DNA from 4 places in the Vibrio sp. MACH09 genome. Region 4 is predicted to be linked to each of the others. Evidence: predicted binding sites of a transcription regulator. Region 4 holds the regulator's gene; each other region holds the start of a gene.
The links. The regulator CRP, encoded in region 4, controls carbon source genes, mostly activating them, when cyclic AMP is high. The targets are predictions, from matches to a motif close to TGTGANNNNNNTCACA.
Positions count from the first base shown of each region.

Region 1: CHJ_RS04840 (ROK family protein) is a predicted target of CRP. The motif match lies at 2,422-2,437, and genes of this name have one in related genera.
Region 2: cdd (cytidine deaminase) is a predicted target of CRP. The motif match lies at 2,305-2,320, and genes of this name have one in related genera.
Region 3: udp (uridine phosphorylase) is a predicted target of CRP. The motif match lies at 3,804-3,819, and genes of this name have one in related genera.

Region 1 covers NZ_BSFZ01000001.1:1,065,061-1,070,041, reverse strand. Annotated here, with positions in the region: gene CHJ_RS04845 (chemotaxis protein CheV) at 44-988, opposite strand; gene CHJ_RS04840 (ROK family protein) at 1,132-2,346, opposite strand; gene pyk (pyruvate kinase) at 2,697-4,142, shown strand; gene CHJ_RS04830 (patatin family protein) at 4,221-4,981, opposite strand, start outside.
Region 2 covers NZ_BSFZ01000001.1:1,585,264-1,590,244, reverse strand. Annotated here, with positions in the region: gene sbcB (exodeoxyribonuclease I) at 1-1,162, shown strand, start outside; gene CHJ_RS07035 (CidA/LrgA family protein) at 1,165-1,527, shown strand; gene CHJ_RS07030 (CidB/LrgB family autolysis modulator) at 1,527-2,204, shown strand; gene cdd (cytidine deaminase) at 2,424-3,311, shown strand; gene purT (formate-dependent phosphoribosylglycinamide formyltransferase) at 3,435-4,610, shown strand; gene CHJ_RS07015 (thiopurine S-methyltransferase) at 4,700-4,981, opposite strand, start outside.
Region 3 covers NZ_BSFZ01000001.1:2,074,550-2,079,530, forward strand. Annotated here, with positions in the region: gene CHJ_RS09215 (methyl-accepting chemotaxis protein) at 1-1,465, shown strand, start outside; gene CHJ_RS09220 (DUF1887 family protein) at 1,673-2,833, shown strand; gene udp (uridine phosphorylase) at 2,957-3,715, opposite strand; gene CHJ_RS09230 (zinc/cadmium/mercury/lead-transporting ATPase) at 3,968-4,981, opposite strand, start outside.
Region 4 covers NZ_BSFZ01000001.1:3,027,159-3,032,139, reverse strand. Annotated here, with positions in the region: gene CHJ_RS13645 (co-chaperone GroES) at 44-334, shown strand; gene groL (chaperonin GroEL) at 407-2,053, shown strand; gene crp (cAMP-activated global transcriptional regulator CRP) at 2,527-3,159, opposite strand; gene CHJ_RS13630 (phosphoribulokinase) at 3,406-4,275, opposite strand; gene CHJ_RS13625 (YheU family protein) at 4,345-4,557, opposite strand; gene CHJ_RS13620 (hydrolase) at 4,554-4,981, opposite strand, start outside.

The DNA of each region.
Region 1 (4,981 bases), 2.0 Mb from region 4:
GATTGAGAAAATGTGTGTTCGAAAAATCGGCGGTTGCCTCGTCCTATAGACCCAATATCTGTTTCATTCTTTGCTGGGCAACATCCACCAGCAAATCCGGTTGGAACTTAGAAATAAACCGATCGCAACCCACTTTTTTCACCATGGCTTCATTAAAGCTGCCACTTAATGAGGTATTTAAAGTGATGAACAGATCACCCATTCTAGAATCATTACGAACTTCATGAGTTAGACGATAACCGTCCATTTCAGGCATTTCAGCATCAGTAATCATCATCATGATCTCATCCGTAACGGTTTTACCTTCATCACACCAACCTTTTAACAAGTTCAGCGCTTCTAACCCGTCACTACACTCAATAATATTGATACCTAACTGTTCTAAAGTGCCTCTCACCTGCCCACGGGCAGTAGAAGAGTCATCGACAATCAACACATTTCGTCCAATCATCTGCTGAGACAGCTCTTCGTCTAACACACCTTCAGAGATTGAAATATCGTAATCAATAATCTGTGCAAGAACTTTCTCTACATCGATAATTTCAACAATTTTCTTATCGCCTTCATCTTCAATCTGAGTAATGGCGGTTAGGTAGTTTGCCTTACCTGCTGTTTTAGGTGGAGGAGCAATTTCGGTCCAAGCTGTATTGACAATATTTCTTACTTGACCAACAAGAAAGCCCTGAACACTGCGGTTATACTCAGTGATAATCAGGTTTTGTTCTTCATCAGGGTGCATTGGACGAAAGCCGATTGCCGCTCGCAGATCTATCACTGGAACCGATTCACCACGAAGAGAAGCCACGCCAACCACATGACCATGTGCTCCGGGCATCTTAGTCAGAATAGGCATCTTAAGTACTTCTTTGACCTTAAATACATTAATCGCAAACAGTTGCCGATTGTTTAATTTAAACATCAAAAGCTCTAAGCGGTTTTCACCAACTAAGTTCGTTCTTTGATCGACAGTACTTAATACTCCGGACATACGGCTTCTCACTGAGTCTTTATCTGTGGGTTAGATTTAAAAACAAAACAATACAATAAGCAAATAATTAATAACTACATGCATAAAACATATATATCAGTATCGTTCATATTTTTAAGATAGTGTACCAAATTACGAATAAATCAACCTTCCACTACTTTCATCAACAATTGCCCGTCATACATGGCTTGTTTGATTAATGCTGCACCTGGCATGGTTGCTTGCTTATAAAAACGGCTTTCAACGATCTGTAACTCTTGGTGATAAGCGGCAATACATTGCTGTTTAACACACTGTTCAATAGCAGGGTAAAGCACTGACTTTGCTCTATTAATAACCCCTCCTATCAATATCTTCTCTGGGTTAAATAGATTCACCACTATGGCTATCGCTTTACCCAAATAAAGACCAAGGTTCTCAATAACTTCCACCGCTAAAGGGTCCCCTTCAGCCGCAGCGGAACAGATATTTTCAATGGTGATACGATCAGGGTCAATGGAGGAGTCCTCTCCTGCGCTCAATCGCTTGGCAACTTGATCTCTAATTGCTTGTGAGCTCGCCAATGTTTCAAGACAACCTCGGTTACCACAATGGCAAAGCTCACCATTTGGATCTATTTGAATATGTCCCAACTCACCGATATTACCATGGCGGCCTTGCAATACTCTGCCGTCTAGCACTATTCCCGCTCCAACACCATGGTGGATTGAAATCAGAATCGAACTTTCATTCTCTTTTGAATGGCCAAATAGTTTTTCAGCTAATGCCCAGGCCCTTGTGTCGTTGGCAATAAATACCGGCAGCCCCGTAGACTCATGAATTTCAGGGCCCAGAGGCAAATTTTTGACATTATAGTGAGGCATCTGTAAGACAATGCCTTTCTCTGGATTCACCAAGCCAGGCAACGTCACCGCAATGCTGGTTACCCGATCGAGTTGATCAGAATACGTTTCAAAGAACTCATCAATCTCATGAAGTAAACGAGCAAGTACGTCCTCTTGCTCTATTTCATGAATATCAATTTTAGTATCGATAAGCACTGAGCCACCATGCTCGTGCAAAGCAATAACGAGATAACCTCGACCTAAACGAGCCGATAAAAACTGCCAGCCTTCATTGTCAGTTTGTAAACCCACAGCAGGTCGCCCACGACTTGTCGCTTCTTGTACCGTTGTTTCATGAATGAGGTGTGCATCAATCAGTTCACGAGTGATTTTCGTGATACTTGCAGGAGCTAACCCACTGACTTTAGAAAGATCAATGCGAGATATTGGCCCGTTTAAATCTATCAATTTATACACACGACCAGCATTGACCTGCTTGATATGGTCAATATGGCCAGGTTGAGCCATGTACATTTTACACTCCAAAATGACGTCGTTGGCTAATTTTTTTACTTTGCGAACTAATTGTGAAGTCACTTGATAGATTGCCGTGACGGGTATCACGCACAAAACTAATTTAGCCAATAAAAGCGGAAATAGCGGCGATTAAACCAAAGTAATTATTGATCTAAAACAGGTTTTTTTTAATCATGAAAAATCTTTTTACAACACCGTTTTACCCAGTGTTCTGCAATTACTGGATTGAGGCGCACGCTAAGAATCAAGTTTCATCGGTTAGGCGACTCAACAAATCCTAATCTGGCTAAATAGCACATAATCGCCATATACTAAGTAGTACATAATGACGCCACAGGAAGAAAAATATGAGCAAACGGTTAAGAAGAACAAAAATTGTTACGACTCTAGGACCCGCAACGGATCGCGACAATAATTTGGAGCGCATTATTCAGGCAGGTGTCAACGTAGTAAGAATGAACTTCTCTCATGGCAGCGCTCAGGATCACATTGACAGAGCCCAACAGGTACGCTCAATTGCCGCTCGACTAGGCATGCACGTTGCCATTTTAGGTGATTTACAAGGGCCTAAAATTCGGGTGTCTACCTTTACAAATGAAAAAGTCATACTCAACAAAGGGGACAAATTTACCCTAGACAGCGACCTTCCAGCCGGCCAAGGGGATCAAGATGTTGTTGGCTTAGACTACAAAGAGCTACCGCAAGACGTTGTTAACGGTGATGTACTGCTATTAGACGATGGTAGAGTTCAACTTAAAGTCATCTCAGTAAAAGGCAACAAGGTACATACAGAAGTCGTGATAGGCGGCGCGCTCTCTAACAATAAAGGAATCAACAAACAAGGAGGCGGCCTCTCAGCGGACGCACTTACCGATAAAGACAAAAACGATATTTTAACTGCGGCAAAAATCAAGGTGGACTACTTAGCCGTTTCATTTCCGCGTAATGGTGAAGATATGAAGTACGCCCGCAGACTCGCCCGAGATGCAGGCTTAGAAGCAAAACTCGTCGCCAAAGTAGAGCGAGCGGAAACGGTGGCCAATGTAGAGAACATTGATGACATTATTTTAGCATCCGACGCCATTATGGTCGCTCGTGGCGATTTAGGGGTAGAGATTGGCGATCCGGAATTAATTGCAGTGCAAAAACAATTAATTAGCCGTACCCGAAGTTTAAACCGCGTAGTGATCACTGCAACGCAAATGATGGAGTCCATGATCACGAATCCTATGCCTACCCGAGCTGAAGTGATGGACGTCGCTAACGCCGTGCTGGATGGTACAGATGCCGTTATGCTATCGGGAGAAACCGCCGTCGGTGCTTATCCAATAGAAACGGTCGAGTCGATGGCAAGCGTCTGTATGGGAGCAGAGAAAATGCCATCGTTGAATGCATCCAGCTACCGTATAGATAGTCAGTTTGACTCTACAGAAGAGACCATTGCCATGGCGACCATGTACGCGGCCAATCACCTTCATGGCGTGAAAGCGATGATTACCCTAACTGAATCAGGCAGAACGCCATTGATGATGTCTCGCTTAAGTTCCGGGCTTCCTATCTTCGCCTTATCTAGAAACGAAAGCACCTTAAATAGAGCCTCACTCTATCGAGGAGTCACACCTGTATTTTTTGAATGTCAGGCCGATGCAGGGATTACATTTGCACAAGAAGCCATTATCACATTAAAAGAGAAAGGTTTAGTGGACACAGGGGATAAAGTCATCATTACTCAAGGTGATGTTATGGATATCATCGGCTCAACTAACTGCATGCGTATAATGTCAGTAGAATAATTCTCCGTTTATCACTGTAAACCCTAACAACTAATTTATGTTAGGGTTTTCATCACCATGTACTCAGCTTCAGCACGATTAACTTAATTTTTTAGTCAAAGAAAACTGTTCAATAAAATGATAACCCGCATCTAAGCCAAGCTGATAGTCATGTAATAGCTCCTCTTTCTTGCTTAATAACGCTGATGATTTCAAAGGTTGCGCTGGGCAAATCTGTACAATAAAACAATCATCCGGTGGATTAAGCAAAAACTGTTGGGTTAAAGCATACGTTTGGTAATGAACCATCAAATAATCGGCCAAGCCTGAATCAAATTTGTCCCCCAGCAGATGACTTAAACGATAAACATCGTCACCACCAAACAACCAACGACCACCATTTAACAAGTCAAGGTGCTTGAACGACATTTTCTTCTGTTTGGACTTATCTATTTGTTCCTGCCAGAACTCACTCCACTCCCCTTTCCACTTATTCAGAGTCTGTTCCCAGTGCTGCTGCACAAACAACAGAGGATCAACTTCATCGGTTCTCTTTTCTGTCGTGATGTTTTTAGCAAATAGATCATTATTACCAACAGCGTCTTTGCTAATGAAAAAAGCATCACCATTCTGCTCTGGTTCTTCAGCCACATCCGTCCGAATTACCATTATGTTACGATGGCCTTGCCTCCACGCTTCTTGAACAGGAATCGCAGCAGTAACACCACCATCAACATAACTTTTCTCTGCAATAGAGACCTCACCATCATACAGCGCGGGTATGGCGCATGTCGCTCGCATCACATCAAACCACTCTTCCCCTAGAATCGGCAGGTATTCATCACGAATATGAGAGACTT
Region 2 (4,981 bases), 1.4 Mb from region 4:
TGAACTTTCTGTACCCAATACAACAAATCTTGGCTATAACAATATTCGCTTTGATGATGAAGTAAGCCGTTATACCTTATACAGAAACTTTCATGATCCGTATGCTTGGAGTTGGAAAAATGGCAACTCTCGCTGGGATCTTCTTGATGTCATGCGTACCTGTTACGCACTTAGACCTGAAGGTATCAACTGGCCAACAAACGAAGAGGGATTGCCCAGCTTTAAGTTAGAGCACCTATCAAAAGCCAACGGCATAGAACATGAAAACGCTCATGATGCGATGGCCGATGTTATTGCTACGATTGAGTTGGCTAAGAAATTAAAGGCGGCCCAACCTAAGCTTTTTGATTACCTATACAGTATGAGGCACAAGAACAAACTCAATGCCCTTATTGATATTGTTAACATGACGCCTCTAGTACACGTTTCCGGTATGTTAGGTCTTTCTTGTTCAAATACTACATGGATGGTTCCTCTGGCTTGGCATCCCAGCAATAAAAATGCAGCGATAATGGTCAACCTTGCGATGGACCCTTCGCCACTGTTCGAACTAAGTGCAGAGCAACTTAAAGACCGGCTTTATACTAAGCGAGATCAGTTGGATGACGGACAACTTGCCGTTCCGGTCAAACTGGTGCACATAAACAAGTGCCCAATTTTAGCGCCAGCAAAAACATTAACAGCGGAAAATGCAGAGAAGATCGGCATAGATAGAGAACAGTGTCTTAAAAACCTAACACGACTTAGACAGCATCCAGAAATTAGAGAAAAGCTTGTTAGCTTATACGCTATGGATAGTGACTTTAAAGGTAGTGACGATGTTGACAGCCAACTCTATAGTGGCTTTTTCACTCCAGCCGACCGTGCCGCTATGGATATCATCCTAGAAACACCTGCGGAGAATTTGCCAGCGTTGCAACTGACTTATGCTGATCCTCGAATTCAACCTCTTTTATTTAGATATCGAGCGAGAAACTATCCGCATACACTCAGTGATTCAGAACAACGTCAGTGGGCTACGCATTGCCGTGATTATTTTGAGTCTAGGTTACCTGACTATATGCTCAACCTAGAAAATCTTGCTCATGAACATGAAAATGAACAAGAAAAAATGGCGATATTAAAATCGATCTACCGATATGTGGAGAAACTCGTTTCCTGATCATGGCTATAAAAATACTCAAATACACAATTTCATTAGTGATCATTCTCGCTTCCTTAGCGTTAGGAACGTTAATTCAACAGTTTCTAAGTATTAGTATTCCGGGAAGTATTATCGGTATGCTGCTACTGTTTTTTGCTATGGCAAGCGGCCTGATTCCGGCAGAGTGGGTCAAGCCAACGGCTCATGTTTTTATACGTTATATGATCGTACTTTTTATACCAATAAGTGTTGGCCTCATGGAGCATTTTGATTTGCTGATCGAGAACTCAGTGCAAATTCTAGCAAGCACAATTGGCGCATCTTTTATTATGGTACTGTTCCTTAGTTATGTGCTGGAGAGAATACTGGTAGGGAAAAAATGATCTGGCTATTTGTTACTCTTATTACGTTTTTAGTTGCGCGCTTTATTAGTCAAAAGTTGAATCACCCACTCGCTAACCCACTACTTATAAGCATAGTCATTATTATTCCGTTACTCGTAGCGCTAAACGTCCCGTACCAAGAGTATTATGCTGGCAATAAATGGCTGACTTATCTGTTACAACCAGCAGTCGTTGCATTAGCTTACCCTCTTTACGAGCAACTACCTGAAATTAAAGCAAACTGGCGTATTATTTTTCTTACTTGTGGTGTAGGAAGCGCACTGTCTATGCTAACCGCATCACTTATTGCCGTCGCCCTAGGTACCGATATTACGCTTATTGCCAGTATATTAGGAAAATCCGTCACAACACCTATCGCCATGGAAGTCTCTAGCCAGTTAGGAGGAGAACCCGCTATTGCCGCTATTATGGTGTTATTGGTAGGGGTTTTTGGTGCCATATTAGCTTACCCAATCTATAACCTTATTGGTATTACTCACCCAATTGCAAAAGGATTAACGATGGGAACCGTTTCTCACGCGCTGGGTACAGCCACCTGCTTTGAAAAAGATCCCCGTGATGCCGCCTTTAGTTCATTAGCGTTGGTTTTATGTGGCGTGATTACTTCTATTTTAGCTCCTGCTGTTTTTGCATTGGTTGTATGGCTTTCCCACTGAATGTTTCCTAATCTTCATCTTATTGCAGACAAATTTTGTTGAGCCAGCATTTTAACTCGTCAGTTACATGTTGAGCGCCAATTGCGCAAACCTTTGCTAATGTGACCTCACTCAATTTATGCAAATTGAATTATCATTGCATCAAAATACGTGACATTAAGCACAGTTTTAGATTGTTATCTCTCTAAAATAAAATTAATGCTTAACTAAGGATTTGCCATGAACTCAAGAATAGAAAGCGCGTTGAAAGATATTCCAGCTAATATCGCATCATATTTATCAACAATAATTAACGCGGATGATTTTGACGCCACCATTTCTGAGCAACAATTTAACGAGTTACTTAAACTGTCTGGTTTAGAAGATAATGAATTACGTGTTGCACTGCTGCCAATAGCCGCTGCGTTTTCATACGCTCCAATATCAGAGTTTTATGTAGGTTCCATCGTTCGTGGATTATCAGGACGACTATACTTCGGCGCGAATATGGAGCTAACCGGAGCGCAACTAGGTCAAACCGTACATGCTGAGCAAGCGGGTATTAGCCATGCTTGGATGAAAGGCGAGAAAGGTGTTAAAGACATTACCGTTAACTACAGTCCTTGTGGTCATTGTCGCCAGTTTATGAACGAACTGACTACGGCCGGTGAGATGAATGTGCAACTACCGCAAAGAGATTCAATGTCTTTACAACAATACTTACCAGAATCGTTTGGTCCGAAAGATCTTGATATTGACGCTCGTTTGATGGGAGATAACCAGCAAGAGTACTCAACCGAAGGCTGTGAACCACTATTAGCCAAAGCAATTGATGCCTTGAACATGAGTCATTCTCCGTACACCAATAACTTTAGCGGTGTAGCGTTAGAACTGGACGACGGAAGTATCTATGCTGGTGCTTATGCAGAAAATGCGGCATTCAACCCTAGTCTTCCCCCGCTACAAGTCGCATTAGTACAGATCATGGTTGCAGGTAAATCTTTCGATAAAATTAGAAGTGCTGCATTAGCAGAGTTATCTTCAGGAAAGATCAGCCATCTAGCATGCACACAATCTACATTGGATGTGATTAATCCTGACATACCTGTCAGCTATATTGCACTTTAATATAAGAGACTCCAAGGCTTTGATCTCCTCAAAGCCTTTTTCTTAACCCGAAAAGCAAACGTTTGCGTTTATGGCTAATTTCCGTATCATGCGCGAAGAATGTCTTTTATATAAGGGTTTACAATGTTTGGATCAGCAACATGTAATAGTGCCACTCGCGTTTTACTCCTCGGCTCTGGTGAACTAGGAAAAGAGGTCGCTATAGAGTGTCAACGGTTAGGATTAGAGGTTATTGCCTGTGACCGTTATGCGAATGCACCAGCAATGCAAGTCGCGCATAAAAGCTATGTTTTTGATATGTTAGATGAACAACGCTTAACTGAAATTATCGCCATTGAATCACCTCACTATATTGTTCCAGAGATAGAAGCAATTGCGACTGACACCTTGGTTAAGTTAGAAAAACAGGGACTGAAAGTCGTCCCAAATGCCAATGCCACTCGTTTAACAATGAATAGGGAAGGCATTCGAAGACTCGCGGCGGAATCTCTTTCCATCCCTACTTCACCTTATCAATTTGCCGACAGCTATAACGATTTTGTTCAAGCCATTGAACAAGTTTCAATACCTTGTGTTGTTAAACCTGTTATGAGCTCTTCAGGTAAAGGACAGAGCGTGATTAGAAGTACTGAAGAGATAGAGACTGCTTGGCAACACGCACAACAAGGTGGCAGAGCGGGAGCCGGTAAAGTTATTGTTGAAGGGTTTATAGAGTTTGACTACGAAATCACTTTACTGACGGTCCGTGCAGTAGACGGAGTCCACTTTTGCCAACCAATAGGACACCGACAAGAAGATGGTGACTATCGCGAATCATGGCAGCCACAATTAATGTCGCCACTTGCATTAGAACGCGCCAAAGAGATTGCTGAAAAAACCGTGAATGCGTTAGGGGGATATGGGCTTTTTGGAGTAGAACTGTTTATTAAAGGTGATCACGTCATTTTCAGCGAGGTCTCCCCTCGCCCTCACGACACAGGGTTAGTCACGTTAATTTCTCAGCAACTTTCAGAGTTTGCACTCCATGTCAGAGCCTTCTTAGGATTACCGGTCGGAAACATTGTTCATTATGGTCCGTCATCGTCGGCAGTCATACTGGGCAATGGTCAATCTGAAAATATTCAATTTGGCAATTTAGACAAGGCTCTCTACCAACCTGAGACACAGATAAGGTTATTTGCTAAACCCAACATTGATGGCGGGCGAAGACTGGGTGTAGCGCTTGCAAAAGCAGCATCCGTTGATGATGCAATTAAATTAGCGGTCGAATCTGCTTCTCTTGTCACCATCAAGTATTAAATGCAGAGCGCCACTTATCTCCAACGGAATAATAAGTGGCGCTGGATAAATCGCGTTTAAACAGCATTAAAGAAGTTTTTCGCTGACGATTATCGTTCTGGTGACTCAATTAGCCATACAACTTCTGCAAAACGACTCAAGCCTTTTTTGGCTATCTTAGGGTGCGAAGCATCGGCAATATCTCGATTTAGTTCTGTGATGGTATAACCATCAAACAGACGTTTAACCTCTTCAGTGGAGACATTAAAAGGTGGGCCACTAAGCTCTTCCTGCACATACTCAAGGGTAACAAGTAATATTCGCCCATTAGAACTCAACATACTTTTGATTCGCTCAGCGTACTCTTCTCTCATCTCTTTAGGTAAAGCCAC
Region 3 (4,981 bases), 950 kb from region 4:
GGTCGCAAAAAGCTACTTTATAAAACTAAAAGATGCTGAAATTGCCACATCTGACGCATTGGCAAGTAGTGATACCGCATTCGTAAAACAAGCGGTAGAGAAGAACACCAAAGCGGTCTCTCATCTTAACTACGCATTTAATAGCTTACTAACTCAAGTGCCGGCGATTCGAGGAAAGTTCGATGACTCAGTCGCGCAATTTACTCAAGATATTGGCAAGCCCGGCGGCGTACTTGATCAGCATTTTGCTTACCTAACGGCCAAAAATGATCTCTACACCAACATTCAAAACCTAGCGACAAAAATTGATAACGGCATGGTATTACTCAATGAGTTCAACAATGTTGCTACCGGAGAATTGGAGCAGTCATTAGAACAAGCCGAAACCATTTATAACAACGGCATGCTAGAAGCGATTATTCTTGGCGTGGTTGTGATTATTTTGGCATCAGGTATCGGCTATCACATTGCCCACAGTGTTCGATCTCCTTTAGCCCGTATCTTCGAGACACTGGAAGCCCTAGCTGGCGGAGATATGACGAAAAGGATTGATAACAAGTATAATAACGAATTCGGCCTTGTCAGCGACCATATCAACAGCTTAGCAAACAACCTTCACCAAATTTTGGTCAAACTTAATGATGCCTCTGTTAACTTAACCGCAGCAGCGAGTGATAATCAAAACACCTCAAATGACGCACAAAGTAAGTTAAATAATCAGCGAGAACAAACCGCAAATGTTGCCACGGCAATGACCGAAATGGAGCACTCCGTTGCCGAAGTCACTCAAAGCGCTCAGAGCTCATTAGAAAAAGTTCGACAAGTTGAAAAAGCGTCTGACACTGGCCGTCAAGTTATGAACCAAAATATTACCACCATCAATCAATTAGAAGGTCGCTTAAACGAATCTGTTGTGGCGGTTTCTCAGCTTAAAAACATGAGCAGCGAAATTGGTTCGATACTGGATGTGATCCGTGGTATAGCAGAGCAAACCAACTTGCTAGCTCTGAATGCGGCAATTGAAGCGGCACGAGCGGGAGAACAAGGAAGAGGTTTTGCCGTAGTCGCAGACGAGGTTCGTGTGTTAGCGCAAAAAACCACGGAATCAACGGAAGAAATTGAAGGTATGATCAATAACCTTCAGTCCAGTTCTCAAACTGCTGGTACCGTGATTGAAAGTTGTATGAGTGATATGGAGCAATCCGTGGCACAAGCATCCGATGCCAATAGTTCCATGGAAGAGATACAAGCGCTGATTTTGGAAATAAGTCACATGAGTAGCCATATTTCACAAGCAGCTTTAGAGCAGAGTGAAACGACATCTGATATTGCACGAAGCTTAGAAGATATCAATCATATCGCCTCTGAAAGCCATCAGGCCATGTCAACGATAGCAGATGTCAGTAACAATATGGCCGATCTCGCGCAGCAGCAAGATAACTTGGTTCATCAGTTCAAACTATAGAACTGAGGTATGTTGTAGAGAAGTTTTATAAGGATTCAATACAAATCAGCCTATAGATTGTAAGGAAAACGAGATATATTGGTAATATTGGGTGAATTAGTGTTAATTCACCCTTGTTTTTTTTATAGTGAATACCATATCGTTATATAGGTCTGTTGTGGCTAGCAACACTCATAGACCAAACCTTATAATTAAAGAGGACGCACCATGACCGTTCACGTAGGCATTATTGATCAAGACCCGATACGTCTTATCACACCGCTGTTAGACAACCGTTCTTCTTGCCAACACATTATTTTCATTGGCGACAAATCTCAAGAAAGCATTTATCAACGTTTAGCAACCGTTTTAAGCCAACGCAATATCGATACCGAATTCTTTCAAATCTCTTCTATCGTAGATACTGCACTTATTCGTCAAGCTATTCACAACCTTGAAAACGACTTAGTAAAACGTGGTAAGTCCATCATGCTTAACGCTAGTTGTGGTTTACGACACCGTTTATTGACCGTTTATGAAATGTTTAGGCGCAACAATTGGGAAATTTTTGTTGTAGAACCAAACAGTGACAAAATTTGCTGGATATACCCTGAAGACGCCGCGGATGCTCAGTTACAAGATCATATTACCATTGATGATTATCTCACTGTGTTTGGCGCAAGAGCAGAGTTTAACGAGCATGACCTGCCTGACCAACTTGACCAAAAATTGTATGAACTGGGGCAAAAATGGGCTGGGAACGCGCTCGAATTAGGTCCCGGTCTGGCAACATTAAATTACCTCGCCACAACCTGTCGAAAAGAGCAAAAACTGGATGTCGGCTTAACGGAAAAACAGCAAGGTTATCGCGAACTCAATATGCTACTTTCTGATCTGGTTGACACCAAACTAGCGGCATATCAAAACGGTATTCTCACATTCGCAAGCGAAGATGCTAGACGATTCTCTAATGGAGAGTGGTTAGAAACACTGGTTCACAGCACGGTTAAACAGATCCAAGATGAATTACCAACCATTCAGGACCGTTCTCTAAACGTACAGGTTTATCGTCAACTTGGTGAGCGAGAAGTTCGTAATGAACTAGATGTGGCCACCGTGGTAAACAATAAGCTCCATATAATAGAGTGTAAGACCAAAGGCATGCGTGACGATGGTGACGATACCTTATATAAACTGGAATCACTACGGGACTTACTCGGTGGCTTACAAGCAAGAGCGATGTTAGTGAGCTTTCGTCCGCTGCGACACAATGATATTACCCGGGCGGAAGATCTTGGCTTGGCGCTCATTGGCCCCGACGAGCTAAAAAGCTTAAAGAGATACTTAACAGAATGGTTCTGTGAAGCTGGCGGCCACGAAGAGCTGTAATAATTCACTCAAACTCGGGATAACTTAATAGAAATATAAGATATCCCAAGTTTGGTCAAATCAGCCCCATTAAAAAGGCCGATGCATAAATGCATCGGCCTTTTCTTTCAACTTAACAACAAGTTAGATCATTTTACGTGCTGCAGCAATAACAACTTCGATTGAACGAGTCTCTGTTGCTTTTAGTGTGGCATGATCTGGAATCTCTTTCTGTGTACGGTTAATAATAACACCCGCGACACAACCAGCTTGCAAACCAGAGCTTGCACACATTGTCAGTAACGTTGCAGATTCCATTTCAAAGTTAAGAACGCCCATATCTTGCCACTCTTGCATTGAGCCTTGGAAACGCTTAACAACACGGCCAGAGAATGTGTCATAACGCTCTTGACCAGGGTAGAAAGTATCACTTGATGCTGTCACACCCATATGAACCGTTGCACCTGTCTCTTCTACTGCTTCTTTCATTGCTGTAGCAACTTGGAAATCTGCAACCGCTGGGAATTCCATTGGAGCAAAGTGCAGGCTCGCACCGTCAAGACGAACAGAACCCGTGGTTACGATCATATCGCCAACATTCACGTCTTCTTGAATCGCACCAGTAGTACCAACACGTAAGAAAGTGCGAACACCACATTGAGCAAGCTCTTCAACGGCAATAGAAGTTGATGGGCCACCAATACCAGTAGAACATACGACTACTGATTTACCATCTAGCTCAGCTAGATAAACGTTATATTCACGATGGCTTGCAAGTTGCACTGGGTTATCCATCTCATTTGCAATTTTAGGCACGCGATCAGGGTCGCCCGGAATAATTGCAACAGTAGCGCCTTTAAGATCGGCTTCAGTAATACCTAGGTGAAAAACTGGTTGAGACATAGGTGGCTCCTTAAATTGGCAAATTTGATATTAGCCATTAATTAATTACGGATAATAAACAACTTTAGCGGACAAACGGCCAACAAATGGTGATATAAGTCACAAATTAAATTGTTATAACATTTGCAATTACATGAAAAACCGGTTGGCATCACACTTTTTGTTCTATCTAATCAAGTTACACTGAAAGGATAGCAAGCATCTGAAATATTGCCTTTCAGATACTTGCTTTTTGTACCACTGACGAATGCGTTATTTCTTGCCGTACTTTAACAGTCGAAGCGCATTTAACGTGACTAATACGGTTGCGCCGCTATCTGCCAACACAGCGACCCACAACCCTGTAATACCAAACAAGCTGGTGACTAAGAAAACACTTTTAAGTCCCAATGCTAATGTGATGTTTTGACGAATATTCGTTAGCGTTGCCTTAGAAAGTTGAATGATAGCCGGTAACTCAACAAGACGATTATGTGTTAATGCCGCCTCAGCGGTATCAAGAGCCACATCGGTTCCTCCCCCCATGGCAATGCCTACCGATGCCGCTTTCATAGCAGGAGCATCATTGATGCCATCGCCAACCATCGCGACTTGTTGCTCTTTAGCATAGTGTGCAATCGCGTCAACTTTGTCATTTGGAAGCAAACCGGCCTTGTAATCAATATCAATCTTGCTTGACATACCTTGCGCACTACGTTCATTGTCACCCGTTAACATAACCGTATTAATGCCAAGTCTTGTTAGCTCCTTGACCGCTTCTTTTGCATCACTTCTCAAGGTATCTTGCCAAGCTATAACACCAATGACTTGCTGATGCTCTAGAACATATACCACTGTTTTACCTTGCTGTTCTAACTGAGTCACTTGACTCGCCATCTCAGCGGTGACCTCTTGACTCATCTTACTTGGAGAGAGTACTTGATACTGCACGCCATCAATCTCTCCGGACAAGCCAATACCTATTAATGCTTTTTTATTTTCGGCTTCTGGCAGTGTCACATTTTCGCTTCTCGCCTTTTTAACCAACGAGATCGCTAACGGATGAGAGGAGCCAACTTCAATCGCAGCTGCATGGGTTAATATATACTCCCTCTCTCTGCCATTTAAACCAACAATATCGGTGACCTGAGGCTTACCTTCTGTCAACGTACCGGTTTTATCAAATGCAACCATCTCTATACGGCCTAACGACTCTAACGCCGCTCCACCTTTAATGAGCGCCCCACGTTTTGCTGCTACCGCTAAACCAGAAGTTATGGCGGCCGG
Region 4 (4,981 bases):
ATCAGCACTTTCATTAAATAAACAATATCAGGAGAGAATACAGATGAATATTCGTCCTTTACATGACCGTGTAATCGTTGAGCGCCAAGAAGTTGAATCTAAATCTGCTGGTGGCATCGTGTTAACTGGCTCTGCAGCTGAAAAATCCACTCGCGGTACGGTAGTTGCTGTTGGCAAAGGTCGTATTCTAGAAAACGGCTCTGTTATGCCACTAGACGTTAAAGTGGGTGACGTAGTTATCTTTGCTGAAGGTTACGGTACGAAAACTGAAAAGATTGATGGTAAAGAAGTTCTTGTTATGTCTGAAAATGACATCATGGCTATCGTTGAATAGAAGTAAGCGTTAAGACATTCACTCTTAAACGACAAATTAAAGTAAAAATAGATTTTAGGAAAGGAAATCAAAATGGCTGCTAAAGATGTAAAATTTGGTAATGACGCACGAGTAAAAATGCTTGAAGGCGTTAATGTTCTTGCCGATGCTGTAAAAGTAACGCTAGGTCCTAAAGGACGTAATGTTGTTCTAGATAAATCATTTGGTGCTCCAACCATTACTAAAGATGGTGTTTCTGTTGCTCGTGAAATTGAACTTGAAGACAAGTTTCAAAACATGGGTGCACAAATGGTTAAAGAAGTTGCTTCACAAGCTAATGATGCTGCTGGTGACGGAACAACGACTGCAACAGTACTTGCACAATCCATTATTGCTGAAGGCCTTAAAGCCGTTGCAGCGGGCATGAACCCAATGGATCTTAAGCGCGGTATCGACAAAGCGGTAATCGCTGCTGTTGAAGAGCTTAAAACACTATCTGTTCCTTGTACTGATACTAAAGCTATTGCTCAAGTAGGTACTATCTCTGCTAACTCTGATGAGACTGTGGGTAACATCATTGCAGAAGCGATGGAAAAAGTAGGTCGTGACGGTGTTATCACTGTTGAAGAAGGCCAAGCTCTTCATGATGAACTAGACGTTGTTGAAGGTATGCAGTTTGACCGTGGTTACCTATCGCCATACTTCATCACTAATCAAGAAGCTGGTGCGGTAGAACTTGAAAGCCCATTTATTCTACTTATTGATAAGAAAGTTTCTAACATTCGTGAACTTCTTCCTACTCTGGAAGCAGTGGCAAAAGCGTCTCGTCCTCTTCTAATTATTGCCGAAGATGTTGAAGGTGAAGCTCTAGCTACATTGGTGGTGAACAACATGCGTGGCATCGTGAAAGCAGCGGCTGTTAAAGCCCCTGGTTTTGGTGACCGTCGTAAAGCAATGCTACAAGATATCGCGGTACTAACTTCTGGTACGGTTATCTCTGAAGAGATTGGTCTTGAGCTTGAAAAAGTAACGCTTGAAGATCTAGGTCAAGCTAAGCGTGTGACAATCACTAAAGAGAACACAACTATCATTGATGGTCTTGGTGAAGAAGAGATGATCAACGGCCGTGTTGCTCAAATTCGTCAACAAGTTGAAGAAGCGACATCTGACTACGATAAAGAAAAACTACAAGAGCGTGTTGCAAAACTTGCTGGTGGTGTTGCGGTTATCAAAGTAGGCGCTGCGACTGAAGTTGAGATGAAAGAGAAGAAAGATCGCGTTGAAGATGCTCTACACGCAACTCGTGCAGCAGTAGAAGAAGGTGTTGTTGCCGGTGGTGGTGTTGCACTTATCCGCGCAGCGTCTAAAGTTGTTGGCCTTGAAGGTGCAAACGAAGAGCAAAACGTAGGTATTCGCGTTGCTCTACGTGCAATGGAAGCGCCACTACGTCAAATCGTTGCTAACGCAGGTGACGAAGAGTCAGTAGTTGCAAACAATGTTAAAGCACGTGAAGGTAGCGACGGTTATAACGCTGCAACAGGTGAATACGGCGATATGATTGCAATGGGTATCCTTGACCCAACAAAAGTAACTCGTAGTGCACTTCAGTTTGCTGCATCGGTAGCAGGTCTAATGATTACGACTGAAGCTATGGTTTCTGATATGCCAGCTAAAGATGCTCCAGCAATGCCTGATATGGGCGGCATGGGTGGTATGGGCGGCATGCCAGGCATGATGTAAGCCAAGAGTTATTGATAGCGGTTTACCGCTGACAGTAATATTGTGAACAAAAAACCGAAGCTTTGGCTTCGGTTTTTTTATGCGGGGAATACTGATTTCTCAGCTGCGTTGTTATGAATAATGGTTTACTTTTTTGCTAAAAATGAGGTTTGTTGATTATCAAATAATTTGATTATAAAGTTATTTGATGGTCGATCTAAAGGTAATTATTTTTATAAATCAATAGCCTGTATGGTTTTTAAATCTGTCTAGACTGTCGTATCTGGTTTATGCTGGGAAGATTGTTACTGCAAATAGATCAGCTAAAATGAGTTTACTGTTAGGCTTTGGCTGCTAACTATCTATTCGCAGGGATCTAGATTGGTGATTAAAAATGGAAAAGAAATTTGTGATGGATACAGAGAGAAAGAGATGCCATAAAAAAACGCAGCAATAATGCTGCGTTTTTGGTGTTGTGCTTAGATTATTAATATCTAGCGCGTGCCGTAAACCACAATAGTTTTACCATGCGCAGAAATTAGGTTTTGCTCTTCTAGCATCTTCAGGATTCGACCTACTGTTTCACGAGAACAGCCAACAATTTGACCAATCTCTTGACGAGTGATCTTAATTTGCATGCCGTCTGGATGGGTCATTGCATCAGGTTGCTTGGCAAGGTTTAAAAGTGTTTGCGCAATACGTCCTGTTACATCTAGGAATGCAAGGTCACCTACTTTTTGGCTTGTAACCTGAAGACGGTTAGCCATTTGAGCAGAAAGACGCATTAAAATGTCTGGGTTTACTTGGATCAGCTGACGGAATTTCTTAAAAGAAATTTCCGCAACTTCGCAAGGGGATTTCGCACGTACCCAAGCGGTACGATCTTGCTCTTCTGCAAATAAGCTTAGTTCACCGATGAAGTCACCTTGATTTAGGTAAGAAAGAATCATCTCCTTTCCTTCTTCATCCTTGATAAGCACAGCTACGGAGCCTTTCACTATGTAATATAAAGTTTCCGCTTTTTCACCAGCGTGAATCAGCGTACTTTTGGATGGATATTTATGAATATGACAGTGTGAAAGAAACCATTCTAAAGTTGGATCGGTTTGAGGTTTACCTAGAACCATAATTATCTCACTATTTTATGCAGGGTCTGTTCAGCAGCGTTCCTTTGCTGCCTCGTCAATAAACTTTGCGGTTAGCATAGGTTTAATTATTCGAAGCTGCAAGCTACTTCTTTATCTATCGGTTAAGAATAGTATCCTTTTTTGCAGACGATTTCTTGATTTTGATCGCCCTGAATTTGTGATATGTTACGCAAAAATGTGCACATGATCACGGTATTAAAAGTAAACTAAAAGTTTGTACAATAATTAACCGATTTTGCCGGTTTCAATTAGCTGTTGCAATATCGGTCTAATGATTAGTTCCATTGCAAAGCTCATCTTTCCTCCGGGGATAACTAAGGTGTTATGCCTTGACATAAATGAGCCATCAATCATTGCTAGCAGGTATGGAAAGTCGACATTTTTCATTCCACGCAATCGAATCACCACAAAACTCTCATCAAGACTAGGGATACCTTTCGCGTTTAATGGGTTTGAGGTATCAACGGTCGGTACGCGCTGAAAGTTGATATGGGTACGGGAAAATTGAGGTGTGATGTAATTTAAGTAATCATCCATTGAGCGAACGATGGAATCGGTAACGGCTTCGCGTGAATGACCTCTATCACGAGTGTCTCGGACAAATTTTTGAATCCATTCTAAGTTAACTATGGGCACCATACCGATGAGCAGATCAACATGCTGAGAAACGTTAATGTCACCATCGACCACTCCCCCATGTAGGCCTTCATAAAACAATACGTTGCTCTTTTCTGGTAGATCTTGCCATGGAGTAAAGGTGCCTGGCATTTGATTGTAAGGGACCGCCTCATCAAATGAGTGTAAATAGCGCCTAACCTGACCGACACCTTCGTCACCATACTTTCTGAAAAATTTCTCTAAGGCTGGAAAGTCATTCGCCTCAGCCCCAAAGTAACTGATGTGTTTACCTTGCTCTCTGGCTTTGCGGATCTCTATATCCATTTCTGGTCGTGTAAAGCGATGAAAGCTGTCACCTTCAACCCAAGCTGGTTTGATATCCATCATACTGAACATCTTACGAAAAGCTTCAGATGTGGTTGTAGTACCAGCTCCTGAAGAACCTGTTACTGCGATAATTGGGTGTTTTGCTGACATGACATTCCTTGTCGTTATGAAGATCTGATTCTATTTTAGTCTATGGCATTAAAGTCGAACAATAAACAATCATAGTTCACGCTTTAGTTTTATATCCACACTTTCGTGAAGTTCAGAGAAAAGCACAACGGCTTCACCTTGTTGTAGTAAAAGATGTACTTGCTGAATTTTATCTTCCAACGTCGCTTCTTCAGTACCGTAGTCCGTTCCTTCTCTTAAGACGAACTCTTTGATTAAGTTTTCCAATGTTTCAGGAGCTATTTGTTGCCATGGAACAATCATGATCTCTCTTCTTGTAAGTAATGCTGATAATAGTATGGCAGGTAATCTTCCAACCAAAAGCTTGGTTTGTTAATTGTGCCGGTCATAAATCCAACATGACCACCATGCTGACATAATCGGTAATGAATATTACTGTTTAATTTGAAGTCAGGAATGACCTTCTCGGTCATAAATGGGTCGTCTTTTGCGTGAATTACCTGTAAGGGGATCGCCGTATTGTTGAGCTCCTTGATACCAGAACAGCGTTGATAATAGTCATTAGCATCGCTAAAACCATGCAGTGGTGCAGTAAGTTTATCATCGAAATCATACAAGGTTTTTATTGCTTGGATGTTTTTTGTGGTAATGCCAATGGCGTGATGCAGTTTGTGCTGTTTTTGAATGGCGTTTGCTTTCAACGAACTGAGTAGGTAATTTCGATATA